2 regions of the Mesorhizobium sp. B2-7-3 genome follow, and region 2 is predicted to be linked to the other one. Evidence: riboswitches for the same ligand, from Rfam matches in the RefSeq annotation. Region 2 holds a riboswitch; the other holds the start of a gene.

Region 1 (11,812 bases), on a different contig from region 2:
ACCTGCGTCCAGGCGGTGGCCACGGACAGGGGCACCAGCAGGGCGGCCTCCAGCGCCGGCGCCAGCCAGCGAGGGCCGAACGAAAGATCGTTGATGACCAGAAGCTGCAGGCAGATGATGACGAGGACAGCCGCGCGTGCCAGCCAGAAGTCGAGCGCGCGGTGATGGATGACGGCATGCTGGTGACGCATCGAATGTCCGGGATGCTGAAGTGGGATCAGGTGTGCGGGCTGTTTTGCCCAGGGAGGGCAATAGAATGCCGAGATTCCCGCTCAATCTTGGTATTGCAATGGCACCCAAGTATACTTTTTTGTAAGCTTTGACCTTGGGGCTATTCGGCAAACCGGGCGATGTGATTTAAGCGCGGCATGGCGGGAATTGACGACTCCATGGATCGTTGGGTGCCGGCAGCACTGCCTGCCGTGGGCCTGGACTCGTCATTGGTCTGGTCCGCGCTGCTTCGGCACCCTTGGGGTTTGCTGGCACTTTTGTGCCTGGTGCAGATCCTGTGCTGGACCCTGGTGCCAACACTCATCGATCCCGCACCGCCCGGCGACGTCGTGGAAGGCTTCATGTGGGGCCGCGAATGGGTGCTTTTGACCTACAAGCATCCGCAACTCCCCGGCTGGCTGCTCGAGACCAGTCATCTCCTGACCGGATCGTTCCGCTGGCCGCAATATCTGCTGGCCCAGCTGACGATCTCGGCCACTTTCGTCCTGGTCTGCCTGCTGGCTCGCGACACGCTCGGCCGCGACAAAGCGCTGGCCGCCGTGCTTTTGATGCCGTCGGTCTATTTCTTCGGCTGGCCGACGCCGCAATTCAATCACGACTATGCGCAGATGCCGTTCTGGGCGGCGATCTGCTGGTTGCTGTGGCGCGCCAGCCGCGGCGGCGGGCCGGGCTGGTGGCTGGCGCTCGGATTGGTGTCGGGCGTCGGGCTCTACGCCAAGTTCTCCACCGGCTTGCTGCTTGCCTTCGGCGGCCTCTGGCTGCTGTGCGACCCACGTGCGCGCAGCCGGCTGGCGACATCCTGGCCATGGCTTGGCCTGGCTGTGTTTCTCGCCGTCGCCGCCCCCCTTGCCATCGCACTCTACCGCATCGATTTCCTGCCTTTGACCTATTTCGCCGGCCGCGATGCATGGGTGGGCGAGCACCGGGCGCGGCTCTATTATATCGGCGTCCAGATGGCCGGCCTTTCCGGCTTTCTCCTCGTGTTGGCGCTATCAGGGCTGTTGCGGCGCTCACCAGCACCGCAAGTGCCGGTCGAGCGCGACACGCTCGTCTATCTCTGCTGGATGGGGCTTGGGCCGGCGGCGCTGATCATGGTGGTCTCGCTGTTCACCGGCACCGGCGAAGCCTGGGGCGCACCGATGTACAATCTTGTCGGCGTCGTCGCGCTCGCCTTTCTCGGTCACCGGCTCGGTGCCGTCGAGATGAGGAGGTTGGCGATCTGCGCCTTCATCTGCATCGTCGCCATGTCGGGCGCCTATGGGGCGATCCGATGGACGGACTGCAATGTGCGGGGACGCATGGACGCCGTCTGCTGGCCGGCGCGGCCGATCTCGGACGAGGCCGAGGCAATCTGGCACGCGGCGGCGCCGGGCCGGCTCGACATCGTCGGTGGCGACACCAATCTTGCCATGCTGGCTGGCCTCAACGCCTATGACAAGCCGTCTATCTTCACCGATCTCGATATGCGGTTCGCACCCTGGATCACGAGGCAGCGGTTGCGCGACCACGGCATGCTGATGGTCTGGTCGGGTCGTCACGTGCCGTCAAGATTTCTGGCGTGGGTGGACAATATCCCGGTCAAGACCGTTCTTTTCAACTGGTCGCGCGAGGCACCGCCGGTGGCGATCAGCTTTGCCGTCATTCCGCCCGGCACGCGATATCTGCCGGCTGCCGCCAGCAGCCGGACCCGGCATCCGCGCAGCTAGGGTGAGCGGCGTCGTGCGATCTCCCTATAATACAACCGGACGGCCGCTCGTCTGACTGGACGAAGCTGGCAACAATGCCCATTTATGCACTATCCAAGTTTGTGCCGCGCAATTCCCGACGGAGAGCCGCTACACTTCCCCGGAATTGCCTTTTGAGGAGACGTGACATGGCGACTTCGAGCGAACGTGCAGTGCTTGCCGGCGGCTGCTTCTGGGGCATGCAGGATTTGATCCGGCGCTTCCCGGGTGTCCTTGCCACGCGTGTCGGCTACAGTGGCGGCGACGTGCCGAACGCCACCTATCGCAATCATGGCACGCATGCCGAAGCCATCGAGATCACCTTCGACCCGGCGAAAATCAGCTTTCGCCAGCTTCTGGAATTCTTCTTCCAGATACATGATCCGACGACGCGCAATCGCCAGGGAAACGATGTCGGCATGAGCTATCGCTCCGCAATCTACTACACCGATGAGGAGCAGAAGCGTGTGGCGGAGGACACCATCGCCGATGTCGACGCCTCCGGCCTGTGGCCCGGCAAGGTCGTCACCGAACTTGCGCCGGCCGGAGCGTTCTGGGAGGCCGAACCAGAGCACCAGGACTATCTCGAGAAATATCCCAACGGCTACACCTGCCATTTCGTCAGACCAGGCTGGAAGCTGCCGGTTCGTGAAAAGGCGGTTTCATAAGGCTCACCAGCCGTTTTGGCAGCAGGTTGGGTGTAAACGCTCGTCGATTGCCAAGGATCATACGCATTGGGGCTGTTAGCCGCCGTCCGGCGGTTGACAGTTCGCTGCGTTGCTGGCCAACTGTGTGGGTTGATCGATCATCGGGGATGAGCATGAAGAAGATCTACGAAAAGCCGGTGTTGGTGAAGCGGGAAAGACTCTCAAGTGTTGCGGCGGGACCGCTTTCTTCCAAGGCAGCCTGACCGGCCAGGCCGGCTTTCGGGCCTGGCTGGCCGAGTTGTAACGGTGATCGAATTGCTGGCGCGGGCAGGCTACGTCTCGCCCCGCTGGGCTTGAGAAGATGATTTTTTCCGAACCCGCGGCCCGCGCCGGGGAACTCAATGCAATTTTCATCCTGGATGTTTCTGCTTATACCGGGCCGCTGCTTTCCGGATGGATCGAGGCGGGAAACCGTGTTGGTGCGATCATCGTGCCTGGTTTTCAACGCCCATCCAGAGGCTTCAGCATTGGCAATTTTCGGCGCAGGCTGAGGCGCCGGCTTTTGCTCAGGCGCCATCTCGGCAACACGCCGGTAAAGCTGATCGAATTCCGCCGGCCTTACGACTGGAACGAGCTTGCCCGGCAATTGCCTGACATCGCCGCGGATGTGCTGATCTGCTTCGCTTTCCCGACCTTGATCCCGCAGCAGCTGCTCGACCTCTTTCCCAAGGGCGGGCTTAATTTTCATCCGGCGCTGCTGCCCAACTACCGGGGGCCGCATCCTCTCCATCGTCTTGTCGCGGATGGCCAGCATGCGGTCCATGGCGGCGTGACACTGCATAAGATGTCGGCCAATTTCGACGACGGCGACATCCTCGGACAAGTGCTGTTCACCGAAGCAGACTGGGCATCGCGGCGGGATATGGTGGACGGCGTGGCGAGCGCGATGCGCCGGTTGGTGCGTGAGGTGGCGCCAGGCTATTGCAAGAATCTGGTGTCGGGGATGCGGCAGCCAGCCGGTGATTTCGTCTGGGCTCGACTTGAGCGGGACCACATGGCGATTTCGTCCGACATGTCGATCGGGCACGTTGCCCGGATGTGGCACGTATTGGGCGCTAAACCCGGTATCTATCTGGATGTCGCCGGCCGCAAGGTCAGGCTGGCCTTCCAGGTCAGGCGACTGGGTCCGCCAACCGGAAAGGGTCCCGTAAGGCGGTGGGGGATGGTGGAGTTCGATCTTGCCAATGGCCGGGTTCGGCACCTCACCTACGGGCGCCTGCTCAAACGGCTGATGAAAATATACGCCTCATTCCCACGCCCCCGGGCCGGCAAACCGTACGCTGAATTAAGGGTCTTTGGCCGGGTGGGCAGTGAAGCGGCACCAGAGCCGCAAGCGGGTAGTCGCGGACACTGAATCCCAATAATGGGAACCGCGGAAACTGCGTCCGCGGTTCTCATATCGCGATGGCAAACTACTTTCCGCAGTTGTTGTCGTTCACGGTCGGCGCGGTGGCGTTGCCATTGGCGTCCGTCTGTGCACCCTGCGGGTTGGTCGGGCAATTCTTGTCCGCATTGGAATTCATGTCGCCCGGCGTGGTGGTCGTGCTGTTGGTCGCGCCCGGATCGATCGTACTGGGTGAAGCCGGGGTGCTTGGGTCCACAGTGACGGACTTGCCGCTACCGCCGGGCCCATCCGCGCCCGCTGCGCTATTGCTTTGTGCCATGGCGGATGTTGCAACGGCAATGGTGAAGGCCGAAGCCGCGAGGATTTTCATGAACATGATTTGTCTCCATTTTCTGTGAACTCGTCGCCGGGAACGGTGCACGGTTTCGCGGAAATCATGAACCGCTCAATCTCTTGTTTTGACACAATCCCGAACGGAAAATTGGTCCTGGAATCGCGTCCAGCGACTGGTGGGACAACCCCTCGGAATGGCGAAGGTTCCAGACAAATTTCCGCGCCGGCGATGTCCAATTGCCCTGGAGCTCGGGCAATGCTTTAGCGCGGCTTGCCAAAAAAACAGCTTTCCCAACCGTCCGAATGATGCTTTAACGCGCCTATCCACAGGGGTGCTCCGTACGGTCGGGGCTGAGACGGGGGCGGCAAGCCCACAGACCCTAGAAGCTGATCTGGGTAATACCAGCGGAGCGAGGCGGGCGATGTTTTCAGGCGCACAGGTTTCCCTATATCCAATGGCCGACGATTTCGTCGGCATCATTCTGGGCGCGCTCGGCGCGCTCGATCCGTACCGCGATAAGCTCAGGATCGAGACCGACGACATTTCGACCTTGCTGGTCGGGCCCCCCGAGGTGTTATTCCCTGCGCTGCGCGACCTTTTCGTGGCCGCGTCTGGCAGCGGCAGGCATTGCGTGCTGTCAGCCACCATTTCGCGTGGCTGCCCAGGCGAGCCGGATGACCCGATCTGCCGCTCCGACACGTTCGGCGGACCTGCCGGGCCACTCGGCTCGCGCAAGCAAGCCGCCATCACCGCAGTGCGCGGCGCGCCGGCCACTGGCCAGCCGGCGGCGGCGCAGTTCTCGCTCTATGTGATGGGCACTGACGACCACATGGACGAAATCTATGGCTGCATAGATTTCCTGAAGCAGTCCGGCGTCTACGATCGCTCCAAGAATTTCTGCACCAAGCTGCGCGGCGATGCCGGCGCGATCTTCTCGGCCCTCGATGAAGCCTTCTGCCGCTTCGGGCCCGGCGCCGGCCATGTAACCCTCGATGTCACGGTCTCGGCCAACAGTCCCACCGCCGTCTGAACCGCTCGTGGTCTCATCGTCATTCAACCCGCGTAACGTCGCGGGCTTCTTCGCAAAAACAGCGCCGGCCGTGATATCGATCGGTTTGGTGCTCGTGGCCTGGGAACTGTACGCAAACATTTCCGGCATCAAGCCGACGGTTCTGCCGGCGCCCTCGCGCGTCTTCGAACAGGCGATGCTCAATCGGGAAGCCTTGGTCGACAACGCCATTCCCACGGTCCGCGCCACGCTGATCGGTTTTGCCTGTTCGCTCAGTGCCGCCTTCGCCCTGTCGATGCTGGTCGACTTCTTCCAGCCTTTGCGGCGAGCGCTGTTTCCCATCTTCATAGTCAGCCAGACTTTGCCGCTGGTCGCCATCGCGCCATTGGTGGTGCTGTGGTTCGGCTTCGGGCTGGCGCCCAAGATCGTGCTGGTGGCGCTGGTCACCTTCTTCCCGATGCTGGTCGCGCTGGTACAGGGCTACGAGGCTACCGAGGTGGAGATCGGTCAGATGCTGCGTGCCATGGGAGCAGGGCGTTGGCGTGTCTTCATGCTGGCACGATTGCCTTCGGCGCTGCCTTATTTCTTCGCTGGCCTCAGGATATCCATCACCTATGCCGTCGTCGGCGCCATTTTCGCCGAATATGCAGGCGCGGCCAAAGGGCTGGGCATCTACATGCTCAACGCCAAGAACAATTTCCGTCCCGACCTGGTGCTCGCCGCCGTCTGCGTCAGCGCAGCGCTCACCCTTGTCCTGTTCGGGCTGACGATGCTGCTGCAGCGTCTTGCCATGCCCTGGGAACGAGCCGCTGGCAGGCAAGGCGCTGGAAAAGGTCCAGAAGCATGAGCCGGCTCGAATTGCGGCATGTTCGCAAGGCGTTTGGCGGGCTCGATGTGCTCGCCGACATTTCGCTTCGTGTCGATGCCGGCGAATTCGTCTCGATCCTTGGACCTTCGGGAGCCGGCAAGTCGACGCTGTTCCAGCTTCTGACCGGCGCCGAGCATGGCGAGGGTGAGATGTTCTTCGACGGCGTGCCGCTCGACGATCACGGCAGGCATTTCGCCTTCATGCCGCAGCGCGACGCGCTGATGCCGTGGCGGCGCATCCTCGACAACACCACGCTCGGACTCGAGGTGCAAGGCGTCAGCCGCAAGGCGGCACGGAAGCGTGTGGCTCCGCTGATTGCCGAGTTCGGCCTTGCCGGCTTCGAGTGGCACTTTCCAGCGCAGCTCTCGGGCGGCATGCGCCAGCGCACGGCGCTTTTACGTACCGTGGTGCAGGAACGCGATATGTTGCTGCTCGACGAGCCGTTCGGCGCGCTCGACGCACTAACCCGTGCGGCCCTGCAGCGCTGGCTCGAACAGATGTGGCGGCACCACCACTGGACGGCGTTGCTGATCACTCATGACGTGCGCGAAGCCCTGTTCCTGTCCGACCGCATCTATGTGCTGTCCGCGCGGCCTGCCCGGGTCGTGCGCGAGATCAAGGTGCCGCTGCCGCGCCCGCGCGATTCCGCCAGCGCGGCCACGCGGCAGGCGGGGGCACTCGAGGCCGAGATTCTCGACATTTTGCTCAACCCCCAGCCATCCAAAGGACATGACCATGATTGACTTGACGCGCAGGCAAGCCCTGCTGCTCACCCTTGCCGGCAGCGTACCGCTGATCACCGGATCGAGCCGTTCCTTCGCGGCAACGCGGACGGTCACGGTCGCCCTCGACTGGACGGTCAACACCAACCACATTGGGCTGTTCGTCGCCCGCGATAAGGGATTTTATCGCGAAGCCGGCCTTGAGGTCGACATCCTGCCCTACAGCGATACCGGTGCCGGCACGCTTGTCGCCAACCATGTCGCCGATTTCGGGATCAACGGCACCATCAGCCTGTTCACCCAGAAGACCGCGGGGGCCGATCTGAAGGGCGTCTATGCCGTCGTGCAGTCCGAGACAGGCCGGCTGGTGTTCAATGCCGCGCGCAGCGAAATCAAAAGCCCGAAAAATCTGGATGGCCTGACTTATGGCGGTTTCGGCAGCGCCTGGGAGACCGCGCTGATCTCGACCATCATCCGTCACGACGGCGGCAAGGGCTATTTCGAGACGGTGACGCTGGGCACTTCCGCCTACGAGGCGCTGGCCAACGGTTCGGTCGACTTCACGCTGGAAGTGTCGACCTGGGAGGGCGTCGAAGCCGAGCTCAGGGGCGTCAAGCAGCGCAGTTTCGTCTATGCCGACCATGGCGTCCCCGATGAGCACACGACGCTTATCTCTTCGAGCGAAGCGTATCTCCAGGCGAACCCCGAACTGGCGTCGTCCTTCATCCAGGCAACGCGGCGCGGCTACCAATTCGCCGTCGATCATCCAGGGGAGGCCGCCACGCTGCTGATAGCCGCCAACAAGGATGCCCTGACGAATCCGGCCTTGGTCCACGCCTCGCTGAAGGCACTGCTCGAGGGCAATTATCTACGCGGGCAAAATGGTGCCATCGGGACGTTGGACCCTGCCAAGATGGAAGCGATCGGCAACTACCTCTTCGCCGCCGGCATTCTGCGCGACACCGACGGTAAGGTTCTGCCGCAGAGCCCGGATTTCGCCAGGTATTTCAACAACGCATTCCTGGGGTAGCTGGCCAATCCCTTAAGGAGAGGATCAACTCGGGCGAAACCCATTCCTGGCGATCCTCGAAGCGGAGACAATCTGCACGGCCGTGCCTTGTGTCTCGCATGTCTTTCGGCGGCGCCGTCGCCGTTTCTGATGCCGATATGATCTTCTCGGTTAACCGCACAGCAATGGTTGCGTGCAAAGGTCCCTCCGAGGGATCATCGGGGTTCTTGCCTTGCTTGCACCAAAAAGCGAAACGCTTCCGCGCGTCAACCAGGGCGGGATGATATCCGAAGCGCGCAAGCGCGAGATCCTGGCCGACTTGCGCGAAGGCTTCTTTCGCATTTGTGCGCTCGCATGCGCCGCGCTGTTTGTGTACCGGGGCGTGTATCACTTCGTGCAGGATCCCACCCGGTTCAATATCGCGCTCGTGGCGGTTTCCGAGACGCTCACATTTACCTGGCTGCTGCTGTCGCGGCGGCCGGTGACGCGTGACTGGAGCCCGCTTGCGGTAGTCGCTTCGGTGACCGCCAGTTTTGGTGTCGCCTTGATCACCATGGAACCGGGCATCCCCATCATCCCCATCTATGTCGCCGCGCCGCTGCAGTTCCTGGCACTGTGGTTCGTCATCTGGGGAAAGCTGTCGCTGGGTCGTTCCTTTGCCATCCTGCCCGCCAATCGCGGCGTGATGACCGGCGGCGCCTACCGCCTGGTGCGGCACCCGATCTATGCCGGTTACCTAAACGGCCATGTCCTTTACCTGCTGTCGGCCTTTTCCTTCTACAATCTCGCCGTCTATGCGGTTATCACCTATCTGCAGGTGTACCGCATTCTGCGCGAGGAGGCCTTGCTTGCCGCGGAACCGGAGTACCGCTCTTATATGGAGCGCGTGCGCTATAGGCTGTTTTACCGGATATTCTGAAGGCCAGACTGCGAGAGTGGCCGGTCCTGTTTGATCCAGAGTTGGCCAACAGGGCTCCTTAGCGGCTAGTGGTCCGGAACTGCTCCGCAGGTGAGGTGCTGTATCCTGGCTGTTCGGTAGCAAGCAGCCTGGCACCAGATCATCGGCTCTCCAACAGCTGGCTCTAAATCGTTTTTTCTCGTAAACTTCTCAAAATATAGACATTGCAAACGTCTGCCATTGGATATTTTCTAAACGTATATTATATTTTTATTATCATTATCGCTTTCTTGTTTCGACAGTTAATACCATGCCGCTCACACGTATAGCGTGAATTGAAACTCAAAACTCTCTTCGACGTAGTTGCCATCGCAATCGGCTGCATGCCGACTGCCTAGCGCAACGACAACAGGAGAGTGTTATGGCCTTTACCATCAAGACAGTCGCCAGTGTGTTGGCGGGTAGTGCAATAGTCTTGGTTCTGTCCGTGCCAGCAAACGCAGCAGGTCTTGGCGTCGGTGTCGGCGCCTCGGTTGGCGGTAGCGGCGGTGTCAATGCCGGTGTCGGCGCCTCGGTCGGCGGCGGTGGCGGCATCAATGCCGGCGTCGGTGCCTCGGTCGGCGGCAGCGGTGGCGTCAATGCCGGAGCCGGCGCCAATGTCGGCGGCTCGAGGGGCGTCAGCGCCGGGCTCGGCGCGTCGGTCGGCGGCAGCAATGGCGTCAATGCAGCGGGTGGCATCAATGCGGGGCTTGGCGCCAGTGTTGGCGGCGCCGGTGGCATTGGTGTCGGCGCGGGCATCGGCAACGGCACCAATCCCAGCAATCCGTCCAACCCGAACAACCCATCCAATCCCAATCACCCCAACGTTCCGGGTGTCGTGGCCCAGATGTCAAGCTCGCAGGTGACGCGCATGAAGAAGCGCTGCGTCGATGTCCTCAGCAGCGAAGGGACCTATGACCGCGACTTGCGGCAGCTCTGCCTGCTGATCGCACGCCGCTGAGGCTGAGGGAGGTTGCGGAACCAGCCGTAGGCCTGACCGCACTCTCCTGGCCTCCGGCCGGTTGGAAAGCCCGCCGTCCAGGCGGGCTTTCTGCGTTGCGGGCTGTGTGTTCCGTAGCCGCAATAGTCCGGCGGAACGCCAGCCCCTCTAAAACGTTCATACCTTGCGACATCCGAAATGGCGCGATGTTGAACCAGCGCGAAAGCGCGCATTCAGGAGCAGGGAAGGCCATGGGTCTCGGAACGATACTTATCATTATTCTAATCCTCGCGCTGCTCGGCGGCTTCAGCGGTCTGGGCGGTGGCCCGTTCTACGGAACCGGTTACTATGGCGGTGGCGGTCTCGGACTTGTGTTGATCATCGTCATCATCCTTGTCGTCCTGGGACGCATCTAGCCGGCTCCTCTTGTGTCGCCGGCGTCGCGGTCCCGTGAGCGAACCCGCGCCGGCGTGCACTGGAATGTGATGGAAGCAGGCCGGCTTGTGATCATGCGCCCCGCAGGACGGCTGTATGGTGATTGCGGTCCACACCCCCCGTGGAAACAAGAGGAGAGGGTCCCACCCCTTCATCCTCCTCCAAGGCCCGCCCCGGTTCCCGGAGCGGGCTTTCGTTCTTCTGCAAAGCGATTGCCTTCGGTCTTTCTGCCGCTCTCGGCCACGGTCTTTTTTCTCCGTCATGACCGACCTGCCGCTGACGGGAAAGCCGTGGGCGTTCACGCTGGGCAATTACGCCGCCTTCTTCTCGCAGAATCTCTATCTGACGCTGCTGCCGGCTTCACTCCGCCTCGGCCTCGAGGTGACGGGCTATCGACGACTCGCTGATCGAAGCCGGGCGCTCGCTCGGCCTCGCGGCTGCGCCGGCCAGACGTTGAAAGTCATCGTCCAAAATACTGGCGCCGACAGGCTGGTGGAAGGTCAGGATGTGGTGCTGCGCTGGTCGCCGGAGAGCACAGTGCTGATTGCGGCGGCGGGCTGATCGTCGTTTCGGCTCTTGCCAGACCGCTGACAATGAGGAACGCATAGCCGGGCCCAAGTTAAGCCCGGAGCACCTTGATGACGCTTGACCTGACGGCCCGCGACCAATCCATGCTCGATGGCGAGCAAGGCCCAGCCGCGGCCGCCGCCATGAAAATCCTCGTCGCCTTCTCCAACGCGGTTGGGGCCGGCAGCCTGCTCGACATCTCAGGCGCCCATATCGATGGCTGTCTCTATCACGGCAAGGCAGGGCTCGATTTCGTCGAGCGGCTGGTCGAGGGAAGCGGACGTGTCCGGGTGCCGACGACGCTCAATGTCGGGTCGTTCGACCTTATTCATCCCGGCATGGTCAAGATGCCGGCGGCTGAAGAAATGCCGGCGCGGCGGTTGATGACGGCGCATCTGGAACTTGGCTGCCAGGCCACATTCACCTGTGCCCCCTACCAGACGCGGTTCCGGCCTGAATTCGGCCAGCAGATCGCCTGGGGCGAGTCCAATGCCATCGTTTTCGCCAATTCGGTGATCGGCGCTCGCACCAACCGCTATGGCGATTTCATCGACCTGTGCTGTGCCATGACGGGTCGCGCACCGGGCTGGGGCCTGCATCTCAGCGAGAACCGGCGCGGCCGCATCCTGTTCGAGCTGGATGTTGCCGACGGGGAGCCGAGCGACAGCCTGTTCGTCGGCGTCGGGCTGATCATCGGGCAAGCCAGTGGGGACCGCATTCCTGTGATCGTCGGTCTGCCGCAACCGCGCGACGAGGACCAGTTGAAGGCGCTGGGCGCGGCGGCGGCAACGACCGGCGCGGTGGCGCTGTTCCATGCGGTCGCGATCACGCCGGAAGCGCGGACGCTCGACGAGGCGTTCCATGGCCATGCGCCGGAAGAGACGATCCGCATCAGCCGCGCCGATATCGACCATGCGCTGGCCAGACTGTCTGGAGTGCCCGACGGCGCGCTGCTTTCAGCCGTGTCACTGGGCACGCCGCACT
Region 2 (11,812 bases):
ATCGCGGTCGTGGCTGACCAGGATGACGGTGCCGGCAAAACCGGCGACCAGTTCCTGCAGCAGTTCCAGCGTCTCCATGTCGAGATCATTGGTCGGCTCATCGAGAACCAGGAGGTTTGCTGGCCGTGCCAGCACGCGCGCCAGGATCAGCCGCGCCCGTTCGCCGCCGGACAGCTCGCGCACCGGCGTGCGGGCCTGTTCCGGCTTGAACAGGAAATCCTTCATATAGGACACGACATGGCGCTGCTCGCCATTGATGACGAGGTTCTCGCCGCGCCCGTCGGTCAGATATTGCGCCAGCGTCTCTTGCGGGTCGACCGCCTCGCGCTTCTGGTCGAGCGTGGCGATCTCCAGATTGGTGCCAAGCCGTATCGAACCCGCGTCCGGCGCCAATTCGCCGGTCAGCATCTTCAGAAGTGTCGTCTTGCCGGCGCCGTTCGGCCCGACAAGGCCGACGCGGTCGCCGCGCTGGATGCGGGTCGAGAACCCCTTGACGACGGTGAGGTCGCCAAAGCTCTTCTCGATGTTCTTGGCCTCGATCACCAGCTTGCCGGATTCGGCGGCGTCGCTTGCCACCATTATCGCGGTGCCTTCGGCGCCGCGATGGCCGCGAAAACGCTGGCGCATGGTCTGCAACTCGCCCAGGCGCCGCATGTTGCGCTTGCGCCGCGCCGTCACCCCGTAGCGCAGCCAGTGCTCCTCGCGCACGATCTGGCGGCCGAGCTTGTGCTGCTCGCGCTCTTCCTCTTCCAGCACCAGGTCGCGCCATTCCTCGAAATGGCCAAAGCCCTTGTCCAGCCTGCGCGTCCGGCCGCGATCGAGCCAGACTGTGGCGCGCGATACGCGCTCGAGGAAGCGGCGGTCATGCGAGATGACGATGAGCGCCGAGGAGGTCCGGACGAGCTCTTCTTCCAGCCATTCGATGACAGATAAATCAAGATGGTTAGTCGGCTCATCAAGAAGCAGGATGTCGGGCTCCGGCGCCATGACGCGGGCAAGCGCGGCGCGCCTGGCCTCTCCGCCGGACAGGTCGCCAGGCCGTTCTTCGCCCGACAGGCCGAGATGCTCCATCAGATAGCTGGCGCGGTAGGGATCGTCGGCGGGCCCGAGCCCGGCCTCGACATAGGCGCGCACGGTGGCAAAGCCGTCCATGTCGGGCATTTGCGGCAGATACCGCACCGTCGCCGAGGGCTGGCGGAACACCTCGCCGTCCTGTGGTTCGATCAGGCCGGCGGCGATCTTGAGCAGCGTCGACTTGCCGGACCCGTTGCGGCCGACCAGCGCGATCTTGTCGCCGGCCGAAGCGGTCAAGGCGGCGCCGTCGAGCAGCGGCGCGCCGCCGAAGGTCAGTCTTATCCCGTCGAGATTGAGAAGAGGCGGGGCCATGTCAGCTTTCGGGCAATGGATAAGGATGGGCGAGCAGCAGCGCGCGGCCATGGCCGAGCGCGATGTCGAGGCGGCCCCCGGTCTTGCCGAACTTGACCTCGTTGGAAATGGTCAGCGACGAACCGAACGCCACCTCGACCTTGTCGAGCGGCCATTTGGCGCCGGTGACGGTCAGGCCGGAGAGTTCGGAGAAGCCGAGAATCGAGAACAGCGTGCCGTCGGCATAATCGAAGCCGGCCCCGCCGGGCAGCAAGGGAACACCTTCCTGGGCGCCGCTGGTCAGAAGCACATCCATTCCGGCCTCGGCCAGCCGCAGGCCAAGCGCCAGATGCAGGAAGGCGTGGTCGGCGCGCTTGCCGCCGAAGGCGCCCGCCAGCACAAGGCGGGTCGCCCCGCGCTCCAGTGCGGCCGCGATCGCCAGTTCTCCGTCGGTCTTGTCCTTTTCCGCCGGGAAGGTTTGCCGCGGCACGGCAGCGAGGTCGGCGGGCAGATCAGCCGGGACCGAGTCGAAATCACCCACCCACAGTTCCGGCACGAGGCCCAGCATCCGCGCATGGCCGATGCCGGCGTCGGCGGCGATGACGCGCGAGCCGTCGACCTGGCGGTCGAGCCGAGGCGTGCGGATGAGGTCGCCGCCAAGCAGGATGGTGAAGGTGCTCATATCCCGTCGCCTTACCAGCCCGGCACGGGAAACGGAAGGCGGCAAAGTCCCACTTGCGCGGGTCATCGGCCCGGCCTATGTGTCGAAACGCTCTAACGGGGTGCCGGACGCGAATTTCGCGGGCCGGCTGAGAGGCAGTCTCGCCAACCCGCTGAACCTGATCCGGTTTGTACCGGCGGAGGGATTAGACGTTTCGGACACTCCGACGCCTCAATTCCTTTCAACGCAAACGAAGGAGGCGCCGATGCGCGCGTTTTTATATTCTCTGGTCGCCGCCACGGCAGTGACCCTGTCCGGGCCGGCCTTGGCCAAGGACAAGCTGACCGTCTACACCTATGAGAGCTTCACCGCCGACTGGGGTCCAGGTCCCGTGGTGAAGAAGGAATTCGAGGCAGAATGCGGCTGCGATCTCGAGTTCGTCTCGGTCGCCGATGGCGTGGCGCTGCTCAACCGCGTCAAGCTGGAAGGCGCTTCGACCAAGGCCGACATCGTGCTCGGTCTGGACACAAATCTCACCGCCGATGCCAAGGCCTCGGGCCTGTTCGCGCCACGTGGCGCAATAACGAACGTCAACGTGCCGGGCGGCTGGACCGACGACACTTTTGTCCCGTTCGATTACGGCTACTTCGCCGTCGTCTACGATACCCAGAAGCTGAAATCGCCGCCGAAAAGCCTGAAGGATTTGGTCGAGGGTAGCGCCGACGACAAGATCGTCATCCAGGACCCGCGCACATCGACGCCCGGTCTTGGCCTGCTGTTGTGGATGAAGTCGGTCTATGGCGACAAGGCGCCGGAGGCCTGGGCCAAGCTCAAGACCAAGGTGCTGACCGTGACGCCGGGCTGGAGCGAAGCCTATGGCCTGTTCACCAAGGGCGAGGCACCGATGGTGCTGTCCTACACCACCTCGCCGGCCTACCACATGGTCGCCGAGAACACCGAGCGCTATCAGGCGGCCTCGTTCGAGGAAGGCGAATATCTGCAGATCGAGGTCGCGGGCATCACCACAACCGGCGCCAAGAATCCGCTGGCGGAAAAGTTCATGGCCTTCATGACCGGGCCGAAATTCCAGGACGCCATCCCCGAGACCAACTGGATGTTCCCGGCCGGCAAGACCAACAAGCCGCTCAACCCCGCCTTCGACAAACTGGTCAAGCCGACCAAAACCTTGCTGTTCAGCCCGGAGGAGGTGGCGGCCAACCGCAAGGCCTGGGTCGATGAATGGCTGGCGGTTATGAGCAAGTAGGTTTTGTGGGCTAATCTCGTGAGATGAACGCTCTACGGCGACGCTCCCTAAGCTTCACCCAATCGTTGATGTGCGGTGTGCAAACCCGCTCTGATCCCCGCATCACAGCTGGCGTGATAGGGCTCGCCGCCATCGCCATTTTGATCGGCGGCGCGTTTGCGGGGCTGCTTGTCGAAGGCGCTCGCGATTTTTCCGGCGCTTGGGCTGCGTTCGGTCCCTACCTGTTCCGGGTCGTGCGCTTCACGCTCTGGCAGGCGGCCCTGTCGACGCTGCTCTCGGTCGGGCCGGCCCTGCTCGTGGCGCGGGCGCTGTCGCGGCATCCACGGTTTTTCGGCCGTGCCTTCATCCTGCAGCTCTTCGCCGTGCCGCTGGCGCTGCCGGCGATCGTCGCGGCGCTCGGCATCCTGGCGCTCTATGGCCGCGCCGGCTATTTCTCCGGCTTTCTCAGCGTCGTCGGCGGCCAGGGTTGGCCGGGCATCTATGGCCTGTCCGGCATTCTCGTCGCCCATGTCTTCTTCAACCTGCCGCTGGCCACACGTCTGCTCCTCGAGGCGCTGCAGACCATTCCCTCCGACCAGTGGCGGCTGGCGAGCCAGCTCGGCATGGGGGCGCCGCCGGCATTCCGGCTGATCGAGTGGCCGACGCTGCGTGCCGCGCTGCCCGGTGTCGCCGGACTTGTCTTCATGCTGTGCATCACATCCTTCACCATCGTGCTGACGCTCGGCGGCGGGCCGGCCGCGACGACGCTCGAAGTCGGCATCTATCAGGCATTGCGCTTCGATTTCGATCCCGCGAGGGCTGTCGCGCTGACAATGCTGCAGATCGCCTTGACCTTCATCGTGGTGCTGGCGTTGACCCGACTCGGAGCCGACGTCGTCGGCGACGTCAACCTGCCGGTCGCGCCGCGCCGCTACCTCTCCGTCAACAGGACCGAAGCCTGGCTGAACGCGACGCTCATCGTGTTGGCCTTGCTCTTCGTTGCCGGTCCGATGGTGGCGACCGTGGCGGCCGGACTTGGCGCCGACCTCGGCCGGCTTGCCGGCGAGGCCACTGTCCGTCAGGCGACGCTGACCAGTGCCGTGCTCGCTTTCCTTTCGGCCTTGCTTTCGGTGATGCTTTCGCTGGCATTGACCATGGCGCGCAGGGCGCTGGCGTCGAACCGCCGCTTCGGGTCAAGGACACTGCTCGAACATGCCACCGATACGGGCGCCGGGTTTGTCCTGGTCGTGCCGCCGATCGTCGTCGGCGCCGGCTGGTTCCTGTTGCTGCGCCATGTCGGCGATGTCTTTGCCATCGCCCCGCTCATGGTCGTCACCGTCAACGCTGTCATGGCGATGCCTTTTGCGCTGCGCGCCATCCGTCCCGCCTATGACGCGGCAAGCGAGCGGCACGAGCGGCTCTGCGCGCAGCTCGGAATTTCCGGCTGGTCAAGACTGTGGCTGGTTGACTGGCCGACGTTGCGGCGCCCGCTCGCCACCGCTTTTGCCTTCGCCATGGCACTGTCGCTCGGCGATCTCGGCGTCATCGCCCTGTTCGGCAGTGATTCCGTGCAGACCTTGCCCTACCTTCTCCTGGCGCGCATGGGCAGCTACCGAACCGAGGACGCTGCTGGCTTGGCGCTGCTGCTCGGCCTTGTCTGCATGGCATTGGTGCTGGCAGCGGACCGGCTGGGAAAGGAGACGGCCCGCAATGTCTGACGGGGCGGCTGGCGGCAAAGGGGTTTCGGTGCGGCTGGACAAGGTTTCGTTCAGCTATGGCGAGGCGTTGTTCGCCTTCGATGCCGAGTTCACGGCGGGGCAAATCACCGCCATCATGGGGCCGAGCGGCTCCGGAAAGTCGACGCTGCTCAATCTGGTGGCCGGGTTCGAGCCGCCGCGATCCGGTCGTGTGCTGATCGGCGGGGCCGATGTCAGCACCGCGCCACCGGCGACGCGGCCAGTGTCGATGGTTTTTCAGGAAAACAACCTTTTCGCGCATCTTTCCGTCGAGCAGAATGTCGGGCTCGGCCGTTCGCCATCGTTGCGGCTGGCCGAAGCCGATCGCGCTGCGATCGCCGATGCGCTTGCGCGCACCGGCCTTGCCGGCAAGGAGAAGCGGCTGCCGCGCGAACTTTCCGGCGGTGAGCGCCAGCGCGTCGCCCTGGCTCGCGTGCTGGTGCGTGATCGCCCGGTGCTGCTGCTCGACGAGCCCTTCGCTTCGCTTGGGCCCGCCTTGCGAGACGATATGCTCGACCTGGTTGCCGGCCTGCATGCCGAGCGTGGAATGACGGTGCTCTTCGTCACGCATCAGCCACAAGATGCGCGCCGCATCGGTCAGAGGCTGGTGTTTATCGAGAACGGCGCGGTCGCCGCTATCGGCACGGCGGATGATTTCTTTGCCGGGGCTGGTCCGGAGGCATTCCGGCGCTATATCGGAGCCGGTGCCGGGGATTCCTTATCACGAGATATTGCCCGGAAGCGGACATAATTTACGCTCAAACCGGCCCGATGCGATGTGGCGCTTGCTTGCCATGACTGGAGTAGTGTGGCTAGGTCCGCTCGATACCGGTCCGGCACAGGCCGTGATTTGCCTACAGCTTCCGCCGCATGCTCCGAGGGGCGCGTGACGGATACTGTAGCAGTTTGTTTTGCGCATGTGGTCATGCGCAGGGACCTGAAAGGAAGCCGTTCTGGCGATCGGCGTTGACAGGCTACGAATGAACCCGCTGGCGCGCTTTCTGGCGCTAGCCGGCTTTGCCGTGGCGCTGGCAAGCTGCCAGATGTTCACGCCTCCGGAAGTCCAGGAATCAGGCTTCCAGCCATCCGACAAGCCGATCACGGTCGACAATGTCGCCGCCAACAACAAGCTCGCGGAGCTCGCCAAGGCGCAGCATCCGCGCATCCTGGCGACCTATGGCGGCGAATATTCCGATCCCAAGCTCGAACGCATGGTCGCCAAGGTGGTCGGCAATCTGACCGTGGTGTCGGCGAACCCAACCCAGACCTATCGCATCACCATCCTCAATTCGCCCAACGTCAACGCCTTCGCGCTGCCGGGCGGCTATCTCTACATAACGCGCGGCCTCTTGGCGCTGGCCAATGATTCGTCCGAGCTCGCCGCCGTCATCGCGCATGAGATGGGCCACGTCACCGCCAATCATGGGCTGCAGCGCCAGCAGTTGGAGGCCGAGGAAGGTCTGGCGACCAAGGTCGTCTCCGATGTGCTTGGCGACAGCCCGACCGCCAAGGCTGCACTTATCCGCGGCAAGCTCAGGCTGGCGCAGTTCTCGCGCAACCAGGAGCTTGAGGCTGACGCCATCGGTATCAAGTCGATCGGCGAAGCCGGCTACGATCCCTATGCCGCCGGCCGCTTCCTGCAATCGATGTCGGCCTATACCGATTTCCGCTCGATCAGCGGCGCCACCGACGCCAGCCTCGACTTCCTGGCGACGCACCCGAACACGCCGCAACGCATCGATTTGGCACAGCGGCACGCCCGCCAGTTCGGTGCGCCCGGTTTCGGTACACGCGACCGCGATTCCTTCCTCGCCGGCATAGACGGCCTGCTTTACGGCGACACGCCGGAAGAAGGCTATGTGCGCGGCGAAACCTTCCTGCATCCAGGCTTGGGCGTGTCGTTCACGGTGCCGGACGGTTTCATCATCGACAATTCGGCGGCGGCCGTGACGGCGACCGGTCCCGGCGACATAGCGATCCGCTTCGACGGCGTTTCGATCGACAAGAACCGCGCCCTGACCGACTATATCAGAAGCGGCTGGGTGGCCGGGCTCGACGACAGCACCGTCAAGCAGGAAACCATCAACGGCAATGAGGCGGCGACCGCCCATGCAGGCGCCGAAGGCTGGCAGTTCGATATCGCTGTGATCCGCGCCGGCGGCCAGGTCTACCGATTGCTGACCGCGGCCCCCTCGGCCAGCACCTCGCTTGAAACGGTGGCGCGCTCGGTCAGCGGCTCCTTCCGCATCCTCAGCCCCGCCGAGAAGGCGGCACTGAAGCCACTGCATATTCGTGTGCTCACCGTGCAGCCGGGACAGACCATGGGGTCGCTTGCCGCGCAGATGGTTGGCGTCGACCGCAAGCTCGACCTGTTCCGCGTGCTCAATGCGCTGTCGCCGGGGGCCGCGGTTTCGGCCGGCGACAAGGTCAAGATCGTCACCGACAAATAAAAGCCCGAGCGGGAGATCAGGCGGCGGTCGCCATGAATTCCGGATTCTGCTTCACCAGCGCGACCTTGAGCTTTTCCATGGCGCGCGCCTCGATCTGGCGGACACGTTCCTTGGAGATGCCGAGAGTCTCGCCGAGCGCCTCGAGCGTGGCCCCCTCGTCATTCAGCCGGCGTTCCTCGATGATCCTGAGTTCGCGCGCGTTGAGCGCGTGAAGCGCTTCCTTCAGCCAAAGCGAGCGGCGCGCGACATCGATCTTGTCGCCGACAATTTCGTCCGGCAAGGGATCGTCGGAGACCAGGAAATCCATCCGCTCGGTGCCGCCCGCGTCGTCGGCCAGCGGCACGTTCAGCGAAGAATCCGGAGCCGACAGCCGTGAATCCATCATCGCCACATCAGCCTCGGATACACCAAGCGCAACCGAAACCTCGCGGTAGAGATTTGTGTTGGAGAGCGGCTCGGCGCCGTTCGCGAGACGCGCACGCAAGCGTCTGAGATTGAAGAACAGGGCCTTTTGCGCCGAACTGGTGCCACCACGCACGATCGACCAGTTGCGCAGGATGTAGTCCTGCATCGAGGCGCGGATCCACCACGTCGCGTAGGTCGAGAAACGCACCTCGCGCTCCGGTTCGAAACGGGCGGCGGCCTCGAGCAGTCCGACATGGCCTTCCTGAACCAGATCGCCGAGCGGCAGCCCGTAATGGCGGAATTTCGAGGCCATGGAAATAACCAGCCGCATGTGGGCGACGGTGATGCTGTGCAGCGCGTTCTGGTCGTTGTCTTCCTTCCAGAGCAATGCCAGCCGATGCTCCTCCTCGCGCTCGAGATAGGGTGCCTTCATTGCCGCGCGGACCATGATCCGTCCTGCCGTGTCTTCCATCATAAGGCGCTCCGTGGCTCGGCGAGGCAAATGGCAGACACCGGCTTGAAATGACGGCGGCGTGCCCTACAACAGCCAAAACTGTCATGCGCGAGAAAGGTTCCGCCGGTGCGGGCAGGGCGAGCGCTAGCGTCCGCGCAGCTGCCTGCAACTTCCGAGCCTGCGAATGAATTCCTTCCGGAGAATTTGATTTCTGGAAGACGCTCTCTTTGAAATTTCATTCCTTATTTTTTCGACCTGCATCTGTCATTTTCCAGCCCTCACAACATGCCGGGTTACCGGCCAAGGACGGGATCACAGAAAAATGAAATGGCTCAAGTCACTCATCATCGCCGGAACGTTGCAGGCCCTGGCCGTCGCATCGGGCCACGCCGGCGCCAATCTCGACCAGATCAAGCAGGCCGGAATCATCAAGGTCGGTACGGAGGGCACCTACGCTCCCTTCACCTACCATGACGCTTCCGGCGCGCTGGTTGGCTTCGATGTCGAGATCGCCAAGGCGATCGCCGATAAGCTCGGCGTCAAGGCTGAGTTCCTCGAAGGCAAGTGGGACGGGCTGATCGCCGGCCTCGATGTCAACCGTTATGATGCCGTCATCAACGAAGTCGGCATCACCGACGCCCGCAAGGCCAAGTACGACTTTTCCGATCCCTATATCGCGTCCAAGGCAGTGCTGATCGTGCGCGGCGACAACACCGACATCAAAACCTTCGCCGACCTCAAGGGCAAGAAGTCGGCGCAGTCGCTGACATCCAATTTCGGCAAGCTGGCCGAGTCCAATGGCGCCGAACTGGTCGGCACCGACGGCTTCGACCAGTCGATCCAGCTGCTTTTGACCGGCCGTGCGGACGCTACCATCAATGACAGCCTGTCGTTCCTAGACTTCAAGAAGCACAAGCCCGACGCCAATGTGAAGATCGCCGCCCAGGAAGAGAATGCCGATTACTCCGGCGTCATCGTGCGCAAGGGCGATCCGGAGCTGGTCGCGGCCATCAACAAGGCGCTGGCCGACATCAAGGCGGACGGCACCTACCAGAAGATCGCCAACACCTATTTCGGCCAGGACGTCTCGAAGTAATTCACCAAGCGGGGCCGGCTGTCGCCCTGTGACGTATCCAGCGGCGAGTCGTCTTTGACGGCTCGCCGCTTTTGTCGTGATATGGCTGGGGCATTCGCTTCGATGACGCTCCCCGTCCATTCCGGAGGATCTTTCGTGCCGCACTGGCTGCAACTGATGCTGGACTCGCTGCCCTCGCTGCTGTGGGCAGCGTTGATCTTTACCGTGCCGCTGACGTTGCTGTCCTTCGTGCTCGGCCTGACGGTAGGGCTGGGCGCGGCGCTCGGCAGGCTGTTCGGCCCGAAGCCGCTGGTGGCGCTCGTGCGCTTCTATGTCTGGATCTTCCGCGGCACGCCGCTCCTGGTGCAGCTCTTCCTGATCTTCTACGGCCTGCCGTCGGTCGGCATCCTGCTTGACGCCTTCACGGCGGCGCTGATCGGCTTCACGCTCAACATCGGGGCCTACACGTCGGAAATCATCCGGGCGGCCATCGGCTCGGTGCCCAAGGGCCAGTGGGAGGCCGCCTATTCGATCGGGATGACCTGGAGCCAGGCGATGCGGCGCACCATTCTGCCGCAAGCCGGACGGGTGGCGGTGCCGCCGCTCTCCAACACCTTCATCTCGCTGGTCAAGGACACGTCGCTGGCCGCCGCCATCACCGTGCCGGAAATGTTCCAGGCGGCGCAACGCATCGTCGCCACCACCTATGAGCCGCTCATCCTCTATGTCGAGGCGGCGATCCTCTATCTGGCGATGAGTTCGGTACTGTCGGCCTTGCAGACGCGACTGGAGGAGCGGCTCAACCGCTATGGCGGCTTCCTGGAGGCACGCTCATGATCAGCCTCACCAACATCGAAAAGCGTTTCGGCGACAATCTCGTGCTGAAGGGGGTGACTGTCGCCATCGCCGAAGGCAGCGTCACCGCGCTTGTCGGCCCTTCCGGCGGGGGGAAAAGCACGCTGCTGCGCTGCATCAACCTGCTGGAGATCCCAACTTCGGGCACGGTGCGGATCGGCGACGAGACGCTTGAGTTCCGCCCGGGCGGGAAGGTGCCGGCGGCGGACATAAGGCGTCTGCGCCTGCAGACCGGCATGGTGTTCCAGAATTTCCAGTTGTTTCCGCATCGCACCGCCATCGAAAATGTCATGGAAGGCTTGGTTACGGTGCTCAAATGGTCGCCGCAGAAGGCACATGAGCGGGCACTCGCGCTGCTGGAGAAGGTCGGCATGGTGCATAAGGCCGATGCCTGGCCGGCGACGCTGTCGGGCGGCCAGCAGCAGCGCGTGGCGATCGCCCGTGCGCTGGCGCCGTCGCCGAAGGTGCTGCTGTGCGACGAACCGACTTCGGCGCTCGACCCGGAGCTGGCGCAGGAGGTGGTCGATGTGCTGGGTCAGCTCGCCAGCGAGGGAACGACCATGGTGATGGCGACGCATGATTTGCGCCTGGCCTCCAAGATCGCCCAGGAGGCGGTGTTCCTCGACGCCGGCGTCATCGTCGAGCAGGGGGCATCCGCCAAGCTGTTCGGCAATCCGGAGCGCGAACGCACCAAGCGGTTTATCGCCACGCTGAAGCAGGAGGCGGCGGAGGAAGAGGGAGGCGCATAGGCGCGACAATCGCGGCCTTCCCCAAAACAAAAACCCGGCGCGAGGCCGGGTTTTCGTCAACTTGAATGCGAAAAAGCTCAGGCAGCTTCTTCCTGCTCGGCTTCCTCATTGTCGGCCTTGGCGCCACGCTTGGGGCCTTTGTTGAGGTTGACCTCGATCAGGCGCACGGCTTCGGTTTCCGACATGCGGTTGACGGCCGCGATCTCGCGGGCCATGCGGTCGAGTGCCGCCTCGTAGAGCTGGCGTTCGGAATAGGACTGCTCCGGCTGGTTGTCGGCGCGATAGAGGTCGCGCACGACTTCCGAGATCGAGATCAGGTCGCCCGAATTGATCTTGGCATCATATTCCTGGGCGCGGCGCGACCACATGGTGCGCTTGACGCGGGCGCGGCCCTGCACGACCTTCAGCGCGCGCTCGACATAATCCTCTTCCGACAGCTTGCGCATGCCGATCGAGGTCGCCTTGGCGACCGGCACTTTCAGGCGCATTTTGTCCTTCTGGAAGTCGATGACGAACAGTTCCAGCTTGTGGCCAGCCACTTCCTGCTCGTCGATCGAGACGATCTGGCCGACGCCATGCGCCGGATAGACGATGAACTCGCCGGTCTTGAAACCGTGACGTGCAGCTGTGGACTTCTTCTGCGGGGTGATCGTTGCCATTACGCCCTGAACTCCTTGTTGTGGGCCGGCGGCGGTGCCGGCTGAACTCACGTGATCGGGGTCACCGATCATTAGCCGCACAACAGATGACCCACCGGAAAAGCCGGGACCGGCAAACCGCAAGAATTGCGACCGCCTGGCCCAGATCGCTCTGGTCCGG

What was found. A riboswitch is a leader RNA that binds a small molecule or an ion and turns the genes downstream of it on or off. The one in region 2 is predicted to bind thiamine pyrophosphate.
Region 1: linked by a shared signal. The riboswitch ahead of FJW04_RS29725 (YkoF family thiamine/hydroxymethylpyrimidine-binding protein) and the one ahead of thiB (thiamine ABC transporter substrate binding subunit) in region 2 are both predicted to bind thiamine pyrophosphate.

What each region holds. Positions count from the first base shown of each region.
Region 1 is NZ_VFTY01000022.1:21,611-33,422, reverse strand. Features, by position in the region: gene FJW04_RS29750 (hypothetical protein) at 1-191, opposite strand, end outside; gene FJW04_RS29745 (glycosyltransferase family 39 protein) at 390-1,937, shown strand; gene msrA (peptide-methionine (S)-S-oxide reductase MsrA) at 2,105-2,623, shown strand; gene FJW04_RS30190 (putative RiPP precursor) at 2,776-2,865, shown strand; gene FJW04_RS29735 (formyltransferase family protein) at 2,964-4,016, shown strand; gene FJW04_RS29730 (hypothetical protein) at 4,075-4,383, opposite strand; TPP riboswitch at 4,659-4,772, shown strand; gene FJW04_RS29725 (YkoF family thiamine/hydroxymethylpyrimidine-binding protein) at 4,763-5,371, shown strand; gene FJW04_RS29720 (ABC transporter permease) at 5,334-6,197, shown strand; gene FJW04_RS29715 (ABC transporter ATP-binding protein) at 6,194-6,961, shown strand; gene FJW04_RS29710 (ABC transporter substrate-binding protein) at 6,954-7,970, shown strand; gene FJW04_RS29705 (isoprenylcysteine carboxylmethyltransferase family protein) at 8,230-8,868, shown strand; gene FJW04_RS29700 (hypothetical protein) at 9,269-9,847, shown strand; gene FJW04_RS29695 (DUF3309 family protein) at 10,078-10,242, shown strand; partial or broken gene FJW04_RS30700 (ABC transporter permease) at 10,480-10,648, shown strand; partial or broken gene FJW04_RS30695 (spermidine/putrescine ABC transporter ATP-binding protein) at 10,706-10,822, shown strand; gene FJW04_RS29680 (aconitase X) at 10,900-11,812, shown strand, end outside.
Region 2 is NZ_VFTY01000002.1:102,372-114,183, forward strand. Features, by position in the region: gene FJW04_RS04490 (ABC-F family ATP-binding cassette domain-containing protein) at 1-1,386, opposite strand, end outside; gene FJW04_RS04495 (thiamine diphosphokinase) at 1,388-2,047, opposite strand; TPP riboswitch at 2,134-2,248, shown strand; gene thiB (thiamine ABC transporter substrate binding subunit) at 2,292-3,290, shown strand; gene thiP (thiamine/thiamine pyrophosphate ABC transporter permease) at 3,359-4,987, shown strand; gene thiQ (thiamine ABC transporter ATP-binding protein) at 4,980-5,756, shown strand; gene FJW04_RS04515 (M48 family metalloprotease) at 5,986-7,455, shown strand; gene FJW04_RS04520 (RNA polymerase factor sigma-32) at 7,472-8,335, opposite strand; gene FJW04_RS04525 (amino acid ABC transporter substrate-binding protein) at 8,637-9,410, shown strand; gene FJW04_RS04530 (amino acid ABC transporter permease) at 9,546-10,226, shown strand; gene FJW04_RS04535 (amino acid ABC transporter ATP-binding protein) at 10,223-10,993, shown strand; gene FJW04_RS04540 (CarD family transcriptional regulator) at 11,071-11,652, opposite strand.